Regions from separate parts of the Gracilibacillus saliphilus genome, predicted to be linked through region 1. Evidence: riboswitches for the same ligand, from Rfam matches in the RefSeq annotation. Region 1 holds a riboswitch; each other region holds the start of a gene.
The links. A riboswitch is a leader RNA that binds a small molecule or an ion and turns the genes downstream of it on or off. The one in region 1 is predicted to bind S-adenosylmethionine.
Positions count from the first base shown of each region.

Region 2: it holds a riboswitch for S-adenosylmethionine, as region 1 does, so the genes downstream of both, GHT08_RS08510 (methionine ABC transporter ATP-binding protein) here and GHT08_RS09755 (5-methyltetrahydropteroyltriglutamate--homocysteine S-methyltransferase) in region 1, are expected to answer to the same signal.
Region 3: it holds a riboswitch for S-adenosylmethionine, as region 1 does, so the genes downstream of both, GHT08_RS04500 (phosphoadenylyl-sulfate reductase) here and GHT08_RS09755 (5-methyltetrahydropteroyltriglutamate--homocysteine S-methyltransferase) in region 1, are expected to answer to the same signal.
Region 4: it holds a riboswitch for S-adenosylmethionine, as region 1 does, so the genes downstream of both, GHT08_RS10735 (MetQ/NlpA family ABC transporter substrate-binding protein) here and GHT08_RS09755 (5-methyltetrahydropteroyltriglutamate--homocysteine S-methyltransferase) in region 1, are expected to answer to the same signal.

Region 1 covers NZ_WJEB01000008.1:129,361-134,208, reverse strand. The annotation lists gene GHT08_RS09760 (lamin tail domain-containing metallophosphoesterase family protein) at 1-1,573, shown strand, start outside; SAM riboswitch class I at 1,787-1,875, shown strand; gene GHT08_RS09755 (5-methyltetrahydropteroyltriglutamate--homocysteine S-methyltransferase) at 2,157-3,263, shown strand; gene GHT08_RS09750 (metallophosphoesterase) at 3,522-4,352, shown strand; gene GHT08_RS09745 (CPBP family intramembrane glutamic endopeptidase) at 4,349-4,848, shown strand, end outside.
Region 2 covers NZ_WJEB01000006.1:82,552-87,399, reverse strand. The annotation lists gene GHT08_RS08525 (SLAP domain-containing protein) at 1-2, opposite strand, end outside; gene GHT08_RS08520 (MetQ/NlpA family ABC transporter substrate-binding protein) at 450-1,343, opposite strand; gene GHT08_RS08515 (methionine ABC transporter permease) at 1,374-2,042, opposite strand; gene GHT08_RS08510 (methionine ABC transporter ATP-binding protein) at 2,035-3,060, opposite strand; SAM riboswitch class I at 3,149-3,255, opposite strand; gene GHT08_RS08505 (SIMPL domain-containing protein) at 3,400-4,068, opposite strand.
Region 3 covers NZ_WJEB01000002.1:48,821-53,668, forward strand. The annotation lists gene GHT08_RS04495 (assimilatory sulfite reductase (NADPH) flavoprotein subunit) at 1-1,597, opposite strand, end outside; gene GHT08_RS04500 (phosphoadenylyl-sulfate reductase) at 1,657-2,385, opposite strand; SAM riboswitch class I at 2,456-2,569, opposite strand; gene GHT08_RS04505 (aldo/keto reductase family protein) at 2,690-3,634, opposite strand; gene GHT08_RS04510 (DUF2200 domain-containing protein) at 3,835-4,188, opposite strand; partial or broken gene GHT08_RS04515 (YvbH-like oligomerization domain-containing protein) at 4,302-4,412, opposite strand; gene GHT08_RS04520 (lysophospholipid acyltransferase family protein) at 4,565-4,848, opposite strand, start outside.
Region 4 covers NZ_WJEB01000011.1:57,195-62,042, forward strand. The annotation lists gene GHT08_RS10725 (methionine ABC transporter permease) at 1-568, opposite strand, end outside; gene GHT08_RS10730 (methionine ABC transporter ATP-binding protein) at 558-1,592, opposite strand; gene GHT08_RS10735 (MetQ/NlpA family ABC transporter substrate-binding protein) at 1,611-2,408, opposite strand; SAM riboswitch class I at 2,490-2,600, opposite strand; gene GHT08_RS10740 (iron-containing alcohol dehydrogenase family protein) at 2,738-3,838, shown strand; gene GHT08_RS10745 (pyridoxal phosphate-dependent aminotransferase) at 3,843-4,848, shown strand, end outside.

The DNA.
Region 1 (4,848 bases):
CGGTGAAGAGGATTTTACTCTGAAAGGCGATGTCGAAGTTGCATTATATAGTAATGATCATCAAATTCAGGTAATGATTCAAGATGAAATACCTGCTAATCGGGATGAATATGACTATACGTTTGTTTGGATGTCAGATACTCAATATTATTCTGAGAGCTATCCCCACATTTTTGAGCGTCAAACGGAATGGATTAAAGAGCAGCAAGAAGAAATGAAGATTGAATATGTTTTTCATAGTGGAGATTTAGTAGATGAAGCAGATCAACAATACCAATGGGAATACGCAGATGAATATATGAGAACATTAGATGATGCAGCAATACCATACGGTGTTTTAGCTGGAAACCACGACGTATTACAAAAAACAGAAGACTATACTGAGTATTATAATTATTTCGGAGAAGATCGTTTTAAAGATAAGCCTTATTATGGTGGTTCATATCAAAATAACCGTGGTCACTATGACTTAATTTCTGTTGATGGCAACGACTATATTATGCTTTATTTAGGTTGGGGTATTGATGATGAAGGTATTGCATGGCTGAATGAAGTATTAAGTCGACATCCAGATCGTACAGCGATCTTAACGTTCCATGAGTATTTGCAGGCCACAGGGACACGTCATCCATTAGGTGAAAAGCTATATCAAGAAGTAGTACTTCCAAATGAAAATGTTGTAGCAGTTTTAGCTGGTCATTATCATGAAGCACAAACATTAGTAGATGAAATCGATGATGATGGGGATGGCAATCCTGATCGTACTGTATATCAGATGCTAGCAAACTATCAAGCCGGACCTGAAGGTGGGCAAGGCTATATGCGTTTGTTACATTTTGATACAGATAATAATCAAATATATGTGAACACATATTCACCATATATGGATGATTATAATTATTATGATACGGATGAATACCCAAATAAGGATGAATTCACTATTGATTTAGATTTAACAGCTAAAGAAAAGCGAGTTGCGACGGACAGTTTTGTAGTGAATGTTTATACTGATAATGAAATAGGTAAGGTAGAAAATGTCGCGAGTGGAGATACTGCTGAAGTTACTTGGGTGGGCCTTACCGAAGGAGAACAGTATTTCTGGTATGCTACAGTGACTGATAACTATACAGGTGAGAGTCGCTCACCTATCTGGTCTTTTGTCAAAGGGGAAGATGATTCATCAGGTAATGACAAAGATAAGGACAAAGATAAGGATAAAGATAAGGATAAAGATAAGGATAAAGATAAGGACAAAGAGAACGATAAGGACAAGGATAAAAATAAACCTGAGAAGCATCCAGACTCTATTAATGACTCGGATTCTACTTCTGGTTTAGATAAAGACGACAACAATAATAATCAAAATTCTGAGATGAATAACGTACAAGAAGCAGAAGACCAAAGTAGTAAACAAGAGGATAAGAAGAGTGATAAACAATCACCAATAGCAAGTAATGATAACATTAATCTCCCAAATACAGCAACAAACATATTCCAAAATATAGCATTAAGTATCATCTTGCTGATCATTGGAACGATATTATATGTCAGAAATAGAAAACAATTAAATTAAAAGATTGAGAAGGCTAACTATATAAAGTCACTAGTTAGCCTCTTTTTCTTTGTTTCCCGAATGTTAGCTATAAATTTTATGTCCCAAAATGTAAGAAGTTAGCAATCTCATTTGTTTAAACAAGATTAACAATCGTGTTATACATTTTCAAAATTAGGGTTGTATTTTCCAACTGCATATTGTATGATGTATGTATGGTAAAAATTGCATATATTCTTATCCAGAGAGACGGAGGGATTTGGCCTTATGATGTCTCAGCAACCAGTCACTTTTGACACGGTGCTAATTCCAATAGATAAGAAGATTGACTTTCGTTCATGGTAAAGGCCTTCTTCTTAGAAGGCCTTTTTTTACTGGACAAGGAAGTATAAAATTTGCGCAGATGTCTAGCTCCGAGCGCCTGAGAAACTAGGCGACTTCACAAATCGCCTTACGATAAGTCACTATCGGTTCGCTTTTCTCAGTGATTCCTTTATCTCAGTTGATTAGCTCCAGCCGCTACGTTTCTAAGCGGGCGCTCTGCGCTCTTCTTACTGGGTAAGATATGCTGACCAAATTCATTTTCATTCTAAGGAGAGGTAGTATGACAACAAAAACAGTAACAGCACCATTTCGAGCAGATCATGTGGGGAGCTTATTACGCCCGGATAATTTACTGAAAGCGAGAAAGGATTTTGAGGAAGGTAATATTACAAGTGCACAGTTACGTGATGTGGAAAACAAAGAAATAGCTCATATCATTGATAAGCAGGTTGAAGTAGGATTGAGTCTTGTTTCAGATGGTGAATTCCGCCGTCGTTTCTGGCATACCGACTTTTTAGAGCATTTAAATGGCATTGAAGGATATGTACCTGAAGTAGGATATATATTTCATGGAAATGAAGAAACAGAACGATATAATATTCGAAATACAGGTAAAATCTCATTTAATCCTGATCATCTATTTATCCAAGATTTTAAAGAGTTTAATGCATTAGTAGATGGTCGAGCGGTGGCAAAACAAACCATTCCAAGTCCTAATCAGCTTTTTAATGTAGGAATTCGTGATGTAAGTATTTATCCAGATATTGAGGATTATGCCAAAGATGTCATTCAAGCTTACCGTGATGCAGTTAAAGCTTTTTATAATGCTGGTGTGCGTTATTTACAGTTTGATGACGTTTATATAGCAGGATTGTCTTCACCTGACATTCCATTTAATGATGGTGAGTTTTCACGAGAATTTTTAATTGATCTGGCATTAAGAGTGGTCAATGGCGTGTTAGAAGATAAACCAAGTGATCTTGTTGTCACTACCCATTTATGCCGAGGAAACTATCGTTCCAATTGGGCTTTTGAAGGAAGCTATGATTTAATTGCTCCAACCCTATTAGCTAAGGAAAAAGTAGACGGTTTCTTCCTTGAATATGATGATGAACGCTCAGGTGGATTCAAACCGTTGGAACATATCCCAAATGATGGCACACGTGTGGTGCTAGGATTAATTACATCAAAGAATGGAGAGTTGGAAGACAAAGAACAAATAAAAGCACGAGTGGAAGAAGCTGCAAAATACGTACCACTTGAGCAATTATGTTTAAGTCCACAATGTGGATTTGCATCTACTCACCATGGAAACAAACTAACTGAACAAGACCAATGGAACAAACTCCAACACATTGTACAGATTACAAAAGAAATCTGGGGTTAATGGATTATCTCTTCATATCGGTTGAATTCAATTGAATTAGGTAAGCAATCACAAAGAACAGAACCTTTGTTGCATGAATGGCAATGAAGGTTCTTTTTTCTGTAACAGGTTATTGAGGTTTATGTAACAAAAAATGGATAAAAAGAGAGATGTTCAAATGTCAAGTTTACTGAGGTAAACTATGTCGACTACAAACTTACATTTCTATCCATTTATGTTAAAATGACAATACATTATCTGTATAAAAGAGGTTGTTAGATGAGGCGTGGTCGCATGTTTTTATTGATATTTATGCTAGTTATTGTTTTGAGTGGCGGGGTGAAAATATATTATGATACAAATTTATTCAAGGTTGAAAAGTTGGAGATAGCTACTTCAAAGTTGGATAAGGATCAATCTTTTACTATGTTGCAATTTACGGATTTACATAATAAACAGTTCGGTGACAATAATAAGAAATTATTAGATGAAATAGAACAAGTAGATGCGGATGTTATCGTTATTACAGGTGATTTAATTGACAGGAAAACGAATGATTTACAGTTTGTCTTGGACTTTGCGGACAAATTAACCATGATTAATTCCAATGTCTATTTTGTAACTGGTAACCATGAATGGGAAAATCCGTTGAGAGAATCATTTATTCAAGGCCTTGCCGACAAGGGAGTTCATCTACTAGATAATCAAAACCGCGTCATTAAACTGGAAGGGGGTTCTTTTCAGTTGGTAGGTGTAGGCGATCCATCAACCAATCATGATGATATGGAACCTGCTATGTTAGGGTTGAATAAGGAGGATGTGACGATCCTGTTATCACACGCTCCTGATTTATCACGTTCAAAATATCCAGAGGCGATTGATTTAGTATTAAGTGGTCATACCCATGGAGGTCAAATACGCTTACCTATAATTGGAGCAGTTGTTGCTCCGGGGCAAGGTTTTTTTCCGAAATATGATCAAGGATTATTTGATTTAAATAAACGTCAACAATTATACATCGATAGTGGTCTTGGTACGAGTGTAATAGATGTGAGAATGTTTAATCAGAGTCAGATGACACTGATTACAGTAAAGGGTGTCGGTAATTGAAACGATTAATGTTGTTCGTTGTTATTGCTTGTCTTGCGATGGCAGTGATCGAATTATATATTGCTCCTAAATATTTAGTTAAATCGATATGTAAGCTGTTGCTTTTCTTGTTCATTCCATACTTATATATTCGATTTGTTGCCCATTTATCGTTTAAAGATTTATTTTCTTCTAAAATGAAATATATGAAATTACCAATTATTCTTGCAAGCGGTGTATCGATCATTATTTTATCGTTGTATTGGATCATTGGCAGTTTTTTTGATTTTTCGAATGTGACTGTTATGTTGGAAGATACCATGGCAGTTGATAAAAATAACTTCCTTTTTGTTGCGATCTATATTGCACTCGTTAATTCGCTATTAGAAGAATTTTTCTTTCGTGGCTTTGCCTTTTTAGCTTTATTAAAAATGACAAAAAGGTGGGTAGCTTATCTTTTTAGTGCTGGCATGTTTGCTCTCTATCATATTGCGATGATGACGGATTGGTTTTCAAT
Region 2 (4,848 bases), on a different contig from region 1:
ATAATTGTCAGCTCCTCAAAATAATTAATTGAAAGGTGTGCCTATATAGAAAGAAATCGGGAGATTCTACGAATCAAATGATTGATCGTCAATCAACAACTATCAACGAAACTGTATTTGCTTTTTACTAAGATAGTTTACAACTAGTAGAGCTTTACTTATATCATTATTTTATCAATAACTCATCGGTTACAACAACAACTTTATGTTTGCCCAGTTTTTCTTATTAGCAAAGAAAGTATAAGAATTGGGTGCCTGTCTACGCAAGCGCCCAGAAACTAGGCGATTTCACGAATCGCCCTGCGATAAGTCATCATCGGTTCGTAAGCTCACCGTGATTCCTTTATCTCAGTTGATTCTGACGCCGCTACGTTTCTAAACGGGCACTCTGCGCTTTTCTTATTAAGTTTAAAAAACACCTAGTTTCATAACTAGGTGTTGTAGTTTACTTATTCAGATACAGGAATGATTGCTCCGTCGTATTCTTCTTCCATAAATGTTTGGATTTCTTCAGAACGTAGTACATCTACTAATGTTTGGAGTGCTTCATTATCTTCATCTTCAGAACGAGCAACAATTAAGTTAGCATATGGTGAGTCAGGACTTTCAAGAATGATGGCATCTTCTGTTGGTACTAAGCCATGTTCAATTGCATAGTTCGTGTTGATTGCCACAACTGTATCTTCTTCTCTTTCATAATTTTGCGTTAAAAGCGCAGGTTCAATACTTGTATCAAACTCCAAGTTTAATGGGTTTTCTACAATATCTTCAACTGTGGCTTCAGTTGGATCAACATCTTCGTCAAGAGTAATAAGTCCTTCTTCTTGTAATAGTAACAAATTACGACCATGGTCTGGAACATTACGACTCATAATAATGGTTGTTCCTTCTTCAATATCTTCTACACTTTCAACGTTTTTAGAGTAAAATCCTATTGGTTCAATGTGAACTCCACCAAGGTCGACAAAGTCATAACCTTTTTGTTCTTTTTCAGTTTCCAAGAATGGCGTATGTTGGTAATAGTTAGCATCCAATAATCCACTATCTAAGTCTTGGTTTGGTAGTACATATTCTTGATATGTTTCAATTTGAAGCTCGATACCTTGTTCCTCTAATAATGGTGCAGCTTGTTCAAGTACTTCAGAGTGAGGAACTGCTGACGCCCCAACAACAATCTTTGTTAACTCTTCATTTTCTTCAGTTGCACCTTCATCGTTAGTTTCTTCTGTGTTTTCTTCACCATTGCTAGTGTCTTCTGCACCTTCCTCATTGTCTGCTGTACCACATGCTACAAGTGCTAAAGACAGTAATGCTGTAAGTAAAAAAATAATTAGTTTTTTCACAATAGATCATCCCTTCTTAAATTTAAAATTTTATCTTTTATCTATCACTTTGGATAGGAAATCCCCAATAAATTGAACAATAAACACGATAACTACAATAAATACAGTACAGAGAAATACTACATCAAAATCCCAGCGTTGGAAACCTTTCATATAAGCAAGGTCACCTAATCCACCAGCACCAATTACACCTGCCATCGCTGTATAGCTGATTAGGGCAATTAATGTAACGGTAAGCCCAGAAATAATCGCTGGCATCGATTCAGGTAATAATACTTTAAAAATAATCGTAGAAGCTTTTGCTCCCATAGATTTCGCAGCCTCGATAACCCCTTTATCCACTTCTTTCAAACCGATTTCGACAAGACGTGCGTAGAAAGGAGCTGATCCAATAATTAAAGCAGGTAATGCCGCTTTCCAACCACGAATTGTACCAATTAAAAAGTCAGTAAAAGGGAAAAGTAATAAAATTAATATAATAAATGGTATTGCTCGAAATACGTTAACAATAGTTGCCGAAATAAAGTTTATCCATCTATTTTGCCAAAGGTTACCTTGGTCAGTTAGGAAAAGCAATAATCCAAGTATAATCCCAAGAACAAAGGTACCAATACCGGCAAAAATGGTCATGTATAGTGTTTCCCAAGTAGCTTGCCACATATCATCCATTACTACATTTGGAAATAATTGCTCAAACATGTCTTAACACCTCTACTTCCACTCCGGTGCCTTCTAGAAAAGTAATAGTCTCCTCTAAGATTTTTTTATCACCATTTATTTCAACATATAGGGTACCATATGCCCCTTCCTGTGTTGGCGCAATCGATCCTTGTAAAATGTTTATCTCAACATCAAATTTCTTAGCTACTTCACTAATAACTGCGCGTTTTGCATTATTTCCTATAAAGTGTAATTTGACAACCTCACTATCTTCCTTGTCATTAATAAATTCTACTAAGTTTTCCTTTTCGTATTCTAAAGGATTGAGTTGCTGTACAAATCGTTTGGTCGTTTTTGATTGTGGTTTTACGAAAACATCTAGTACGTCACCTGTTTCCACAACATTACCATTTTCCATTACAGCAACACGGTGACAAATCTTTTGAATAACGTGCATTTCATGTGTAATTAATATAACAGTTAGGTTTAACTTTTTATTAATAGATACTAACAAATCTAGGATATCATCGGTAGTTTCAGGATCTAGCGCTGAAGTCGCCTCATCACAAAGTAATACTTCAGGATCATTGGCAAGTGCTCGAGCAATTCCTACACGTTGCTTCTGTCCACCACTTAATTGTGATGGGTAAGCATTCTCTTTTCCTGCAAGTCCAACAAGATTAATTAACTCTTGTACTTTCTTTTTTTGCTCTGTTTTCGAAACACTAGCGATTTCAAGTGGAAATGCAATGTTATCGAAAACGGTTCGAGACCATAGCAAGTTAAAATGTTGGAAAATCATACCTATTTTTTGGCGTTTTTTACGTAATTGGTTCGTTGACATTTTGGTAATATCTTTCTCATGGATAACAACCGAGCCATTGGTTGGCTCCTCTAATCGATTAATTAATCGAACGAAAGTACTTTTACCAGCACCACTATAACCAATAACGCCAAATATTTCGCCTTGTTCTATATTAAGTGAAACATTATCGACAGCTTGCACTTGTTGTTTTTTTGTTTGATAAAGTTTCGATAAGTTTTTTATGCGAATCATTCTTTCACTCTCCTTCGTTTACAATATCGTAAACACATAAAAAAACCTTTCTGCACTAAGAGGACAGAAAGGATGATTATTCGTTGTCCTCTTATCTTTCAAAGCATAACGCTTTGATGGATTTAGCACCTATCAGTGTAAACTGACGGTTGCCGGGTTTCATAGGGCCATTCCCTCCACCACTCTTGATAAGAGCTTTCATATACAATTCATAACCAATATAATATCATCACGGATGACATTCGTCAATTCTTTTTGAAAAAGTAAAACTATTCAGAAAATTGGAGAGGAGGAGAGTTTGTGAGTGCAAGAAATAGATAGGGAGAGCATCGAGTGTACCTAATAACGAAATTCAGCTTCCACTTTAGCTTTAATCGCTAGTCTACCTGGTTCGATAGGGGTGATAGGACTGTCTGTGGAAACTCCTAAAACTACTGGTCGGCTTTCACTTTCTTCACGTCTGGAAATTTCTTTTAAGGAATACGGAATAGAACTAATGCTTACACCTAACTCCTGCGCAATAATGCTAGCTTTTATCTGCGTATTTTCCACCGCTTTTTGGAGCGCTTCTAGATAATATCGATCTTGATTTGCTACCGTTAATTGAATGTTACGGACAGTATTTGCACCGTAATCAACGGCTGTATCAATGATTAGTCCAACTTTGTCAATTGGTTCGATAATAACCTCTAACAAATTCGTTACACGATAACCTCTAAAAATTTGAATGCCTTCATCATAGTCATACTGAATATCCATCCGGTAATCATATGTCTGGATATGATGACGGGGGATATTCTCTTGAAGCAGTGCTTGAATAATGTTGTTGGTAGACTCAGCATTCTCGCGTTGCGCTTTTTGGAGATTGGAATCTTCTGTTATAACGCCAAGGGTAACCACTGCTTGATTTGGTTCAACTGACACCGTACCATCGCCTGTTACTAGTATCGAATAATCAGTCTGACGTACTTGTGAATGAGACCTTATATTTGGGTTAGCATAATACATTGTTTTCACCTTTTCTTGTTTATTATTACTTCTACTTTATTCGGAATAAGGTGAATACATGCTTTTTCATACTAAAAAAGAAACGGAGAAATAACTAGTCGAGATAATCGGGACTTGCTTTTCGTAGTAAAAAAACCGCACAACTAATGCAAAGCAGTGGAGAATATAGAGAATAGATCTATTTTGATAAACGTCTTGCATATCAGAAGTATAAAGAGTATAAAAACAGCTAAAGATAAAAGTGGATTTTGAAAAAACACCTAAAAAACGTGCTATGCAATGTTGATACGGATTTTCCACAGTATGAACTCCTATTAAATTAACCTCCATTAATGAAAATTTCACGTGGGAAAAAACAGTATGTTAAAACCGTTACATTCAGGGCAGATGATAAACAAATGAAAATTATATAGTCTAATATTAAAGTAATGGATAAAAAGATAATTGTTCAACTAATGATTAATGTATGCGCACTTACAGATACAAATAACCAGTACATTGGGTATTGCAATCAATATACGGTTTCCAAGAATAAAATAAACGGCACACCCACTTTTAACATAGATGGACCAAACTATACCCATTAGCTTCTTTTCATGGTATAGCGACAGGGGTATCGCCTTCAGAAATACCTCTTTCCCATTTCGGAGGGGCTAAAAATGCTCAGGGTGAAAAAATTATTACTTGCTTAATTAGATATCAATTATTAGCCAGTAGCTATTGATTCATTGTTTCGGAAGAAGAGATAATATTAAACCAAGAATTTTAGACATAGTATTT
Region 3 (4,848 bases), on a different contig from region 1:
GCATGCGCTGCTGTACATATATCTTTTGCTCACTATCTCTAGAGAAGGCAACATCGATTTTGGTTAGGTAACCCTGTTTTAACCAATTTTGCCAATCTACTTGATACAAGAAGTCCGTACGGAAATGCTGATCACCAAAGAAAAGCCATGTTTTTCCTTTCAGTTCAAGCTCTTCTCGTTCCTCGATATAGCCTCTAAATGGTGCTACACCAGTACCTGGTCCAATCATAATCACAGGAGTTTCTTCATCCATTGGAAATTTGAAATTTGGGTTTTTGTGAACATAGACATTGAGTTGATCACCTGGTTTAATTCTGTCAGCGATTTCCCCTGTACATACGCCGCATCGATCACGACCATGTGTATGATATCTTACAGTTGCCAAAGTTAAATGCACTTCATCAGGGTTTGCTTGATAACTACTAGCAATTGAGTATTGCCTTGCTGGTATTTTTCTTAAAAAATGCATAATCGATGTTGGATCCAGTTGTTTTGGTGGATAGTCAATAATTAAATCTAATAAATCACGACCATCGATATAAGCTTTTACCTTCTCAGGATCTGTTACTAATTCTTGAAGTTTTTCATGATGAAAATAAGTGCTAGCTTTCTCTAATAAGCCTTTCGTAAGTCTCGTAATCTCAAAAATGGAGGTTAGAGCTTCCTGAACGGAGCGAATTTCCCCTTGTTTATTAATGGGTATAGTTTGTTCAGCATTCCATTTAAGCTCTTCAATAATTGCTTGAACCAGAGCAGGGTCATTCTTTGGATAAATGGCTAAACAATCTCCCGGTTCATAGCTGAGGTTAGAGCCTTCCAACGAAATTTCAATGTGCCTTGTTTCTTTATTTGACCCCTTACCACTAAGAACGATGTTATCTAATACTTCAGCAGAATAAGGATTGCTCTTCGAATAAATCGGCTGTTCTGCAGGGGCTGGATGAGTATCGACGGTTTCTGTGTTGTTTCCGGCATCTTTTTTTAGAATGCCGATTACTTCTGATATCCATTCGTCAGCAAGTTCTTCGTAATCGACATCACAGTCAACACGTGGATGAATTCTAGTTGCGCCCAATTCTTCTAGCCGTTTATCAAAATCTTTACCAGTCTGACAGAAATGCTCATAGGACTCATCACCAAGTGACAAAACGGAGAAATTAACATTTTCAAGCTTAGGAGCTTTGCGGCTGTGTAAAAATTCATGGAATTGAATCGCGTTGTCAGGTGGATCTCCTTCGCCGTGAGTTGCTGTAATAATAAGTAAATCTTCTGCTTCTTTTAGTTTCTTCGGTTTAAAGTCATCCATGGCAGAAACTGTTACGTCTCTTTGGATATCCTTTAGCTGTTTGGATAATTGCTCTGCTAGTTCTTGACTGTTACCCGTTTCCGATCCGTATAAAATGGTGACGGTTCGGGTTTTAACCTGTGTAGGAGCTGGCTGTTCAACCGGTGTAACACTTTGTGATGATTGAGACTGAGAAGCGGCCAAATATCCAGCTAGCCAATTTTTTTGTGCGTCTGTCAGTGTTGGCAAAATTTGATTCAATATTTCCGTCTGTTTTTCATCAAACGGACTGTTTACTACTTGTAATGTCAACATTTTCACCTCTTTTAATTAATCCGATAGATTTACTTGAGTTTGGCTATAAAAAATAATCACTTCGTTGATTGTGGAGTAGCATGTAGTCCACATTCAGTTTTTTGAAAGTTGGCCCATCGTCCTGATCGTTCACCATCCGCATCTGTAACTTGTGTAGTACATGGTATACAACCGATGCTAGGGTAATTTTGGTCATGCAGCTTGTTATAAGGTAATTGATGTTGCTCAATATATTCCCACACATCATCCCAGGACCAATGAATTAATGGACAAATTTTAATGGACTGAAAACGGTCATCCTTGTTAATAAAGTTGGTATTGGCTCTTGTTGGAGATTGTGACCTTCTTAATCCTGAAATCCAGGCAGTTGCTCCACTAAGTGCGTCTTCCAATGGTTTAACTTTTCTAATGTAACAACATTGATCAGGGTTCCTGCTCCACAACGCTGATCCATATTGTTCTCGTTGTTCATCAACAGTGAGGGAAGGCTTCTGCATAACGATATCTAATGACGGATAACGTTCTTTAACCTCATCAATCAGGTCATATGTTTCTTGGAAATGCAAGCCAGTATCTAAAAATACTAATCTAGCATCTGGTTGGACAGTTGCAATCATGTCAATTAATACCATACTTTCTGCTCCAAAACTACAGGCATAGACTAAAGAGTTGCCATACGATTGATAAGCCCATTCAAGGATCTTTAGAGCTCCTTTGGTAGGATCTTGTTGGTCGGGAGTCTCATTGTTCAACGGGCTGTCATAAAAATTTTCATAAGTCAGCATGTGTTGCTTCCTCCTCATTAAAAAACCTTCTTATCATTTGATAAGAAGGTAAGCAATGTGTAATCATTCCTTCTTATCTTTCGGGTTCAGTTTATGCTGTCCCGCAGGATTTGGCACAGTGTTATCTTTTTAACCTGTTGCCGAGGTTTCTTAGGGCCTGCCCCTCCACCTCTCTGGATAAGAATTCCATTTATTGTCCGTTTAATAACATAGTATACATTATTAATGTAAAAGTCAATGAATTTATTGTAAAAATTGTAAAAAATAATACCAAGTAACTAGGAATTACTTGGTATAGGTACTTTTACTGATTTAATATATCCTCGACCTTAGCAATGGTCTCTTGGGAGAGTTTAACACCAGAAGCTTTAGCGTTTTCTTCAATTTGTTCTGGTTTACTTGCACCGATAAGCGCACTAGATACGTTGTCTTGACGCAAGATCCAGGCAATCGCTAATTGTGCTAATGACAAGTTTTCGTTTGCTGCGATTACTTTTAATGCTTCCATTCGTTCTAAATTCTTCTCGGTTAATACACGAGATAAATCTAAGTTTTTTTGAGCGGCGCGACTATCTTCAGGAATTGCTTCTCCTCTTTTATATTTCCCTGTTAATACACCTTGGGCAAGAGGTGAGAAGACAACCTGGCCGATGCCGTGTTTATCGCTTACAGGGATGACTTCTTTCTCGATATAGCGATGAAGCATACTATAATTTGGCTGATTGACAACAATGCGATCTAGCAATTTTTGGTCTGCAAGATGAACAGCTTCTGTCATTTGTTCAGCAGTCCATTCACTGACGCCGATGTATAATACTTTTCCTTGGCGAACAAGATCATCCAATGCGCGTAACGTTTCTTCTAATGGTGTATCTGCGTGGTAGCGGTGACAATAATAAACATCGACATAATCAAGTCCTAACCGCTGCAAGCTGGCATCACATTGCTCCATAATATGCTTGCGGGAAAGACCTTGATCATTGGGGCCATCGCCCATTTTGCCAAATACTTTTGTGGCAAGGACATAGGAACTGCGTGGATATTTTCTTAAAGCTTTTCCTACAATTTTCTCTGCTTCCCCACGCATGTAGACATTGGCTGTATCAAAAAAGTTAATCCCGAGGTCGTAGGCTTTATCAATAGAAGCCTCAGCATTCTTTTCCTCGACATACCCACCATATGTAAGCCAGCTGCCTAAACTAATTTCGCTTACTTTCAGACCGGTTTTTCCTAACTGACGATATTGCATGAACTATAACCTCCTGTTATTAAGCGTTTACAATATTATAAAGGAATGAGAGAAGAGAAGCGAATAATCTGTTTGCGATGAAATTAGCTGTGTCACCCTGATAAGTTTTGCTAATGATCAGAGGCGGTTAAAACCTTCGGTGGTCATACTGTACAGTTATTTCATCATTTCTACCAAAGTAATTACATATCTACTTAGCATTAAGATTTTCGCAAAATTTTCTCCATTGCTTTTCCTTTTGCTAATTCATCGATCAGCTTATCCAAATAGCGAATTTCCTGCATCGTTGGTTCTTCGATATCTTCTACTCGGACACCACAGACCACACCTTTTATCATAGCCCGCGAAGGGTTCAATTGGGGAGCTTCCGCGAAAAAGGTCTCAAAGTCTGTCTGTTTTTCCAGTAGTTCTTCTAACTCTTCCTGGCTATATCCTGTCAACCAACGGATGATTTCATCGACTTCTGCTTTCGTACGTCCTTTTTTCTCTGCCTTCTTAACATAATGGGGATAGACACTTGCGAAGCTCATTGTATAGATTTTATGTTTGGTCATGATACACACCCTCTGTTTTATAATTTTCTTTATTTTATCACGAAGAGTAATCGGACAAAACCTAACACAGTGGTTAGTATTTCCGATAACTAAGTTACTAATGTTCCGATGTATTAAATGCTTGGATCGCGTGAAATCAACTTAAGTTGTTTCTCGAAAATGTCTCCAAAGTCTGTTCTATTGTTTTCGTTATAAGGGGAATTAAACCAGTCAAAAGTGAATTTAGTTGCTTTTTCTCACCCGCCCGAGAAAAACAGCAATCATCGAAGTAGGAATAGTCACCTTGCTGAGCAATGGCATTCGCGTCTTCAGTACGGTGGCTGTAGCTAAAATTATCGATAAAAAATAAAATCCATTATAAAATTCCAAGTTTCTGTCATGAGGGTTGCTCCTTTATAGCGAGTCTTGCTTTTAAGTGTTGAATCAATTGTATCCACATATAAGCAGATGCTCTTGGATTGGTGAAAGTGATGCGGAAAAGTGTGTCGTTGACAAAGAAATCTAGTTTATGGTGGAAAAGAATGTTTATCCCTTCCATATCTTCAAAAGAGAGGGACTTTGAACTGCCATCAGCCGAGTAGATATGGATTTGTTCGTGATCTAATCGGATCGTTCCCTTCATTACTTTTTTGAGAGGTTTTTGTTCAATAGATTGATAGA
Region 4 (4,848 bases), on a different contig from region 1:
GTAAATGACCATATCGATATGCTAAATCACCAAGACCACCAGCACCAACTAAGCCAGCCATAGCAGTTGCCCCTATAAGGCCGATTGTCGCAATTGTTAAGCCTAATATAATCGATGGGCGTGCTTCTCGAATAAGAACGTGCCAAATGATATGACGTGCCTTGATTCCCATTGCTTCATAAGCTTCAATTACACCTCGGTCAACTTCTAGTAAGCTCGACTCCATTAGACGAGCTATATAAGGTGCAGTAAACACTACTAATGGTACAATTACACCTTGCACACCAATCGTTGTACCAGCTACTAACTCCGTAAAAGGTAAAATAAAAAATAATAGAATAATAAATGGAATCGATCGTAGTATATTAATGATAACATTTAGGGTTTGATATAAAACTAGATTCTCTAATGCTTTACCAGGTCCAGTTAACGTTAACAAGACACCTAATGGTAAACCAATAATAATCGAAAGTGTTAAGGAGACACTCACCATGATCATCGTATCAATAAAGGCTTCCCAAATTTCAACTCCCCAATTATTGATAAAATCTGTAATGCTAGTTAACATGGTATGCCCCTCCTTTTGTGTAAGGCTCTACGATTACGCCATTTTTCTCTAAATAATCGATCGCTTTTTGCGCCTCATTTTCAGTTCCATCTAGGTGGACAATTAAACGTCCGAATGGGCGTTCTTTTAAATCTGTAATATTTCCTCCTAGTATAGACGGAAATACATCATATTTTTTTGTAACTGTAGCCAGAGCTGGATCGCCAGCAGCATCACCTATAAACGAAAGTGAAACTAATTTGCCATTATTTTTCAACTTCTTCAACAAATCACCTGGAATATCATCATTAAATAGAGAATGAATAAACCGTTTAGCTGTGTCTGTTTCTGGTTTCGAAAAGACATCAATTACAGACCCTTGCTCAATTACTTCGCCTTGCTCCATCACAGCTACTTCATGGCAAATTTTCTGCACCACATTCATTTCATGTGTGATTAACAAAATCGTAATGCCTAATTCTTTATTAATCTTGCTTAATAATTCTAAAATGGCTTCGGTCGTATCTGGATCAAGTGCACTTGTAGCTTCATCACATAATAATACTTTCGGTTCATGGGCTAATGCACGTGCAATCGCCACACGTTGCTTCTGTCCCCCAGATAGTTGCGCAGGATAAGCCTTTAACTTATCCTGCAAACCTACTATTTGAATATACTTTTCTACACGTTTATCAATCTCCGATTTTGGTACGCCCGTTAGCTTCAATGGCAATGCAATATTCTCATAAACTGTACCTGTTTTTAAAAGATTAAAGGATTGAAAAATCATCCCCATCTGTTGTCTTACTTCATTTAATTGAGTACCACTTAACTTGGTTAAATCTTGACCTTCAAATAAAACTTGGCCAGAAGTTGGCTTTTCTAACAAATTAGCCATTCTTACCAACGTACTTTTACCAGCTCCACTATATCCAATTACACCGAAAATAGATCCTTCCTTCACTTTTAGTGATACGTTATGAAGGGCCTTTACTTCTCTTTTTTTGTCTTGAAAAACTTTCGTTAGGTTGCTAAATTCAATCATGTTGTATCGGCCCCTTTCTTACCAAGAAGGAATAATTGACCCGGCGAAATTCTCTTCTATATATTGTTTAACATCTTCTGATCGATAAATATCAATCAACTGCTGAATCTGTTCATCTTCTACATTCTCTTCTCTTGTTGCTACAATGTTTACCCATGGTGAGTCTTTTGGTTCCATATGAAGAGAATCTTCTGCCGGAACGCGACCACTTTCTAGTGCATAGTTCGTATTAATCGCCGCAACTTGCACCTCACCTAACTGTCTAGGAATTTGAGATGCTTCAAGTAGTACAAATTCTAAATTTAATGGATTATCTTGCACATCTTTAACTGTTACAGTCATGTCTGCATCTTCTGGTAATGCAATTAAACCAGCATCTTCAAGTAACATTAATGAACGAGGCTCACCTGAAGAATGATTTGGTAACCCTACCTTATCACCTTCTTGTAATTCTTCCAAACTAGCATATTGTTCAGAGTAAATCCCCATTGGGAAATTTACTGTATCTGCTACTTTAACTAAATCTAAATCACCTTCATTACGAGCAGTGTTCATAAATGGTTCCGTTTGAAAAATATTCACATCCAATTCGCCTTCGTCTAAAGCTGTGTTAGGCATCACATAATCGTTAAATACATGCACTTCAATCTCTAATCCTTCATCTGCAGCCAGTTCTTTTACCTGATTTACAATATCTTCATGTGGTCCTGCCGTTACACCGACATCTAATGTGCCACCATCATCAGCATTTTCTCCTCCACAAGCTGCTAAAACAAGAATGATTGCTACACTAATAAATCCTACAAGCTTCTTCATGTTGTTATCCCCCTAATATAAAATTCCATAAAAAAATCCCTATCTTCCTTTGAGATAGAGAATCCTATTTTCATAGTTTTTCTCTTATCTCCCAAACAGTTCAACTGTTTGCTGGATTTAGCACCTTTCTATTGAAATATAGATGGTTGCCGGGTTTCATCGGGCCAGTCCCTCCGCCACTCGTGATAAGAATCATTCAATTTTCATTCTAAGAGTATAGCTAACTAAAGTATAGAAGTCAACCCATTTTCAGAAAATTCTATTTAGATTGACACTTATTCGTTCCAATGGCATACTTCTTACCATATCACAATCATCGAGGTGAAGACATGGACACATTACATATCAAAGGCGCACCTAATTACTATCAATGCCGAAATGGTATATTACATGATCTATTTGATTTGTTACAAGAGCACAAGTTTAACCAGCTACTTGTGATTCATGGTGATCAATCATGGACGAAAGTAAAAACATATTTTGCAGATCCTTCATTACCTTGCCAATTTATTGCTTATAACGGAGAGTGTTCACACCATGAAGTAGAGCGAATTGAAAAGTTAACTAAATCAGAAACAACAGCTGTGATCGGTATCGGTGGCGGAAAAATATTAGATATTGCCAAAGCATGTGGAGGCCGTTTAACCTTACCAACTATTTTAATACCTACGTTAGCATCGAATTGCGCACCATGGACACCACTATCAGTCTTCTATGATCAGAATGGCAACTTTCAAGAATACATTATCTTCAACAGTAGCACTTATATGTTACTAGTAGATCCTAACGTGATTTTGGACTCACCAAGAGCCTATCTCCGTGCTGGAATTGGGGATACAATCGCGAAATGGTATGAAGCAGATGTCTTAACACGCGAGTTACCCGAAAAGCCTGTTTCATTAGACATCGCTTTATATGCAGCTAAGCTTTGTCGTGATGTACTGATCGATGAGGGCGAAGAGGCACTAGCAGCAATTGATCAACAATCGTACAATCATTCCTTTTTACGTTCGATAGAAACGATCATAATGGCAGGTGGAATGGTTGGCGGATTTGGTGACCATTATGGTAGAGTGTCTGGGGCTCATTCGATTCATAACGGTCTAACACACCTTGCTGAAACACATGCTATCTTACATGGCGACAAAGTTGCTTACGGCGTTCTCGTTCAATTAGCAATCGAAAAAAGACTTGATGAAGTCGAAAAATTACTACCTTTCTATCATCGTCTACAACTACCAACCAGTCTACACGATATCGGTGTAGCAGAAATTACAGAGGAAAAAGTAGACTTACTAAGTAAAGGTGCTACGAAGCCGAAAGAATCGATCCATTTTATGAATGTTTCAGATCCTAATGTAGTACGAGAAGCTGTATTTCAATTGGAAGAATTCATTCGAAATAACGAAAGGAACCTAAACGGAGTGTGATGAAATGTTAGAGTTCGAACCATCCCATGCATTAAAAAGATTACCAGAACAATTCTTTGCAAAGTTAGTAAAAACAACACAAGCACTAATAAAAGAAGGGCATGATGTGATTAACCTTGGCCAAGGTAACCCTGATTTACCAACACCTGATTTTATTGTTGAGGCACTACAAGAGGCTAGTACAAATCCTAAGTTTCATAAATACTCCCCATTTCAAGGGTACCCTTTTTTAAAAGAAGCAGTAGCTGACTTTTACCAAAGAGAGTATCAAGTAGATATTGATCCGAATAAAGAGGTTGCGATCATGTTCGGCTCTAAAACCGGACTTGTGGAAATTAGCCAGTGTCTATTAAATCCAAAAGAAAAGGTATTAGTACCTGACCCTGGCTATCCGGATTATATGTCAGGTATTGCCCTAACTGATGCGATTCCGATCCATATGCCGTTAAAAGAAGAGAATCAATTCTTACCTGATTATCAACAGATTTCAGATGAAGACTTAGCAAATGCAAAGTTAATGTTCTTAAATTATCCGAACAATCCAACAGCTGCTACTGCAACGAAGAATTTCTTTGACGATACGATCGAGGTGGCTCAACAAAATCAGATTTGTGTCGTCCATGATTTTGCATATGGAGCAATTGGATTTGAAGGGGACAAACCACAAAGCTTCTTACAATCAGAAGGGGCAAAAGAGGTAGGCATCGAGATGTATACCTTATCGAAAACATTTAATATGGCCGGATGGCGGGTAGCCTTTGCTGTTGGAAATCCGTCAGTTATTGAAGCAATTGAATTGATACAGGACCACTATTATGTCAGTATTTTCGGTGCTATTCAATCCGCTGCGAAAACCGCACTAGACGAAGGCAAAAGTGCCATAGCGGAATTAAACAATACCTATCAGCAAAGAAGAGATGTCTTCTTACAACAAGCAGAGAAAATCGGTTGGCATGGAGGTACAGCAAACGGATCATTCTTTGTATGGATGCCAACTCCAAAAGGATATA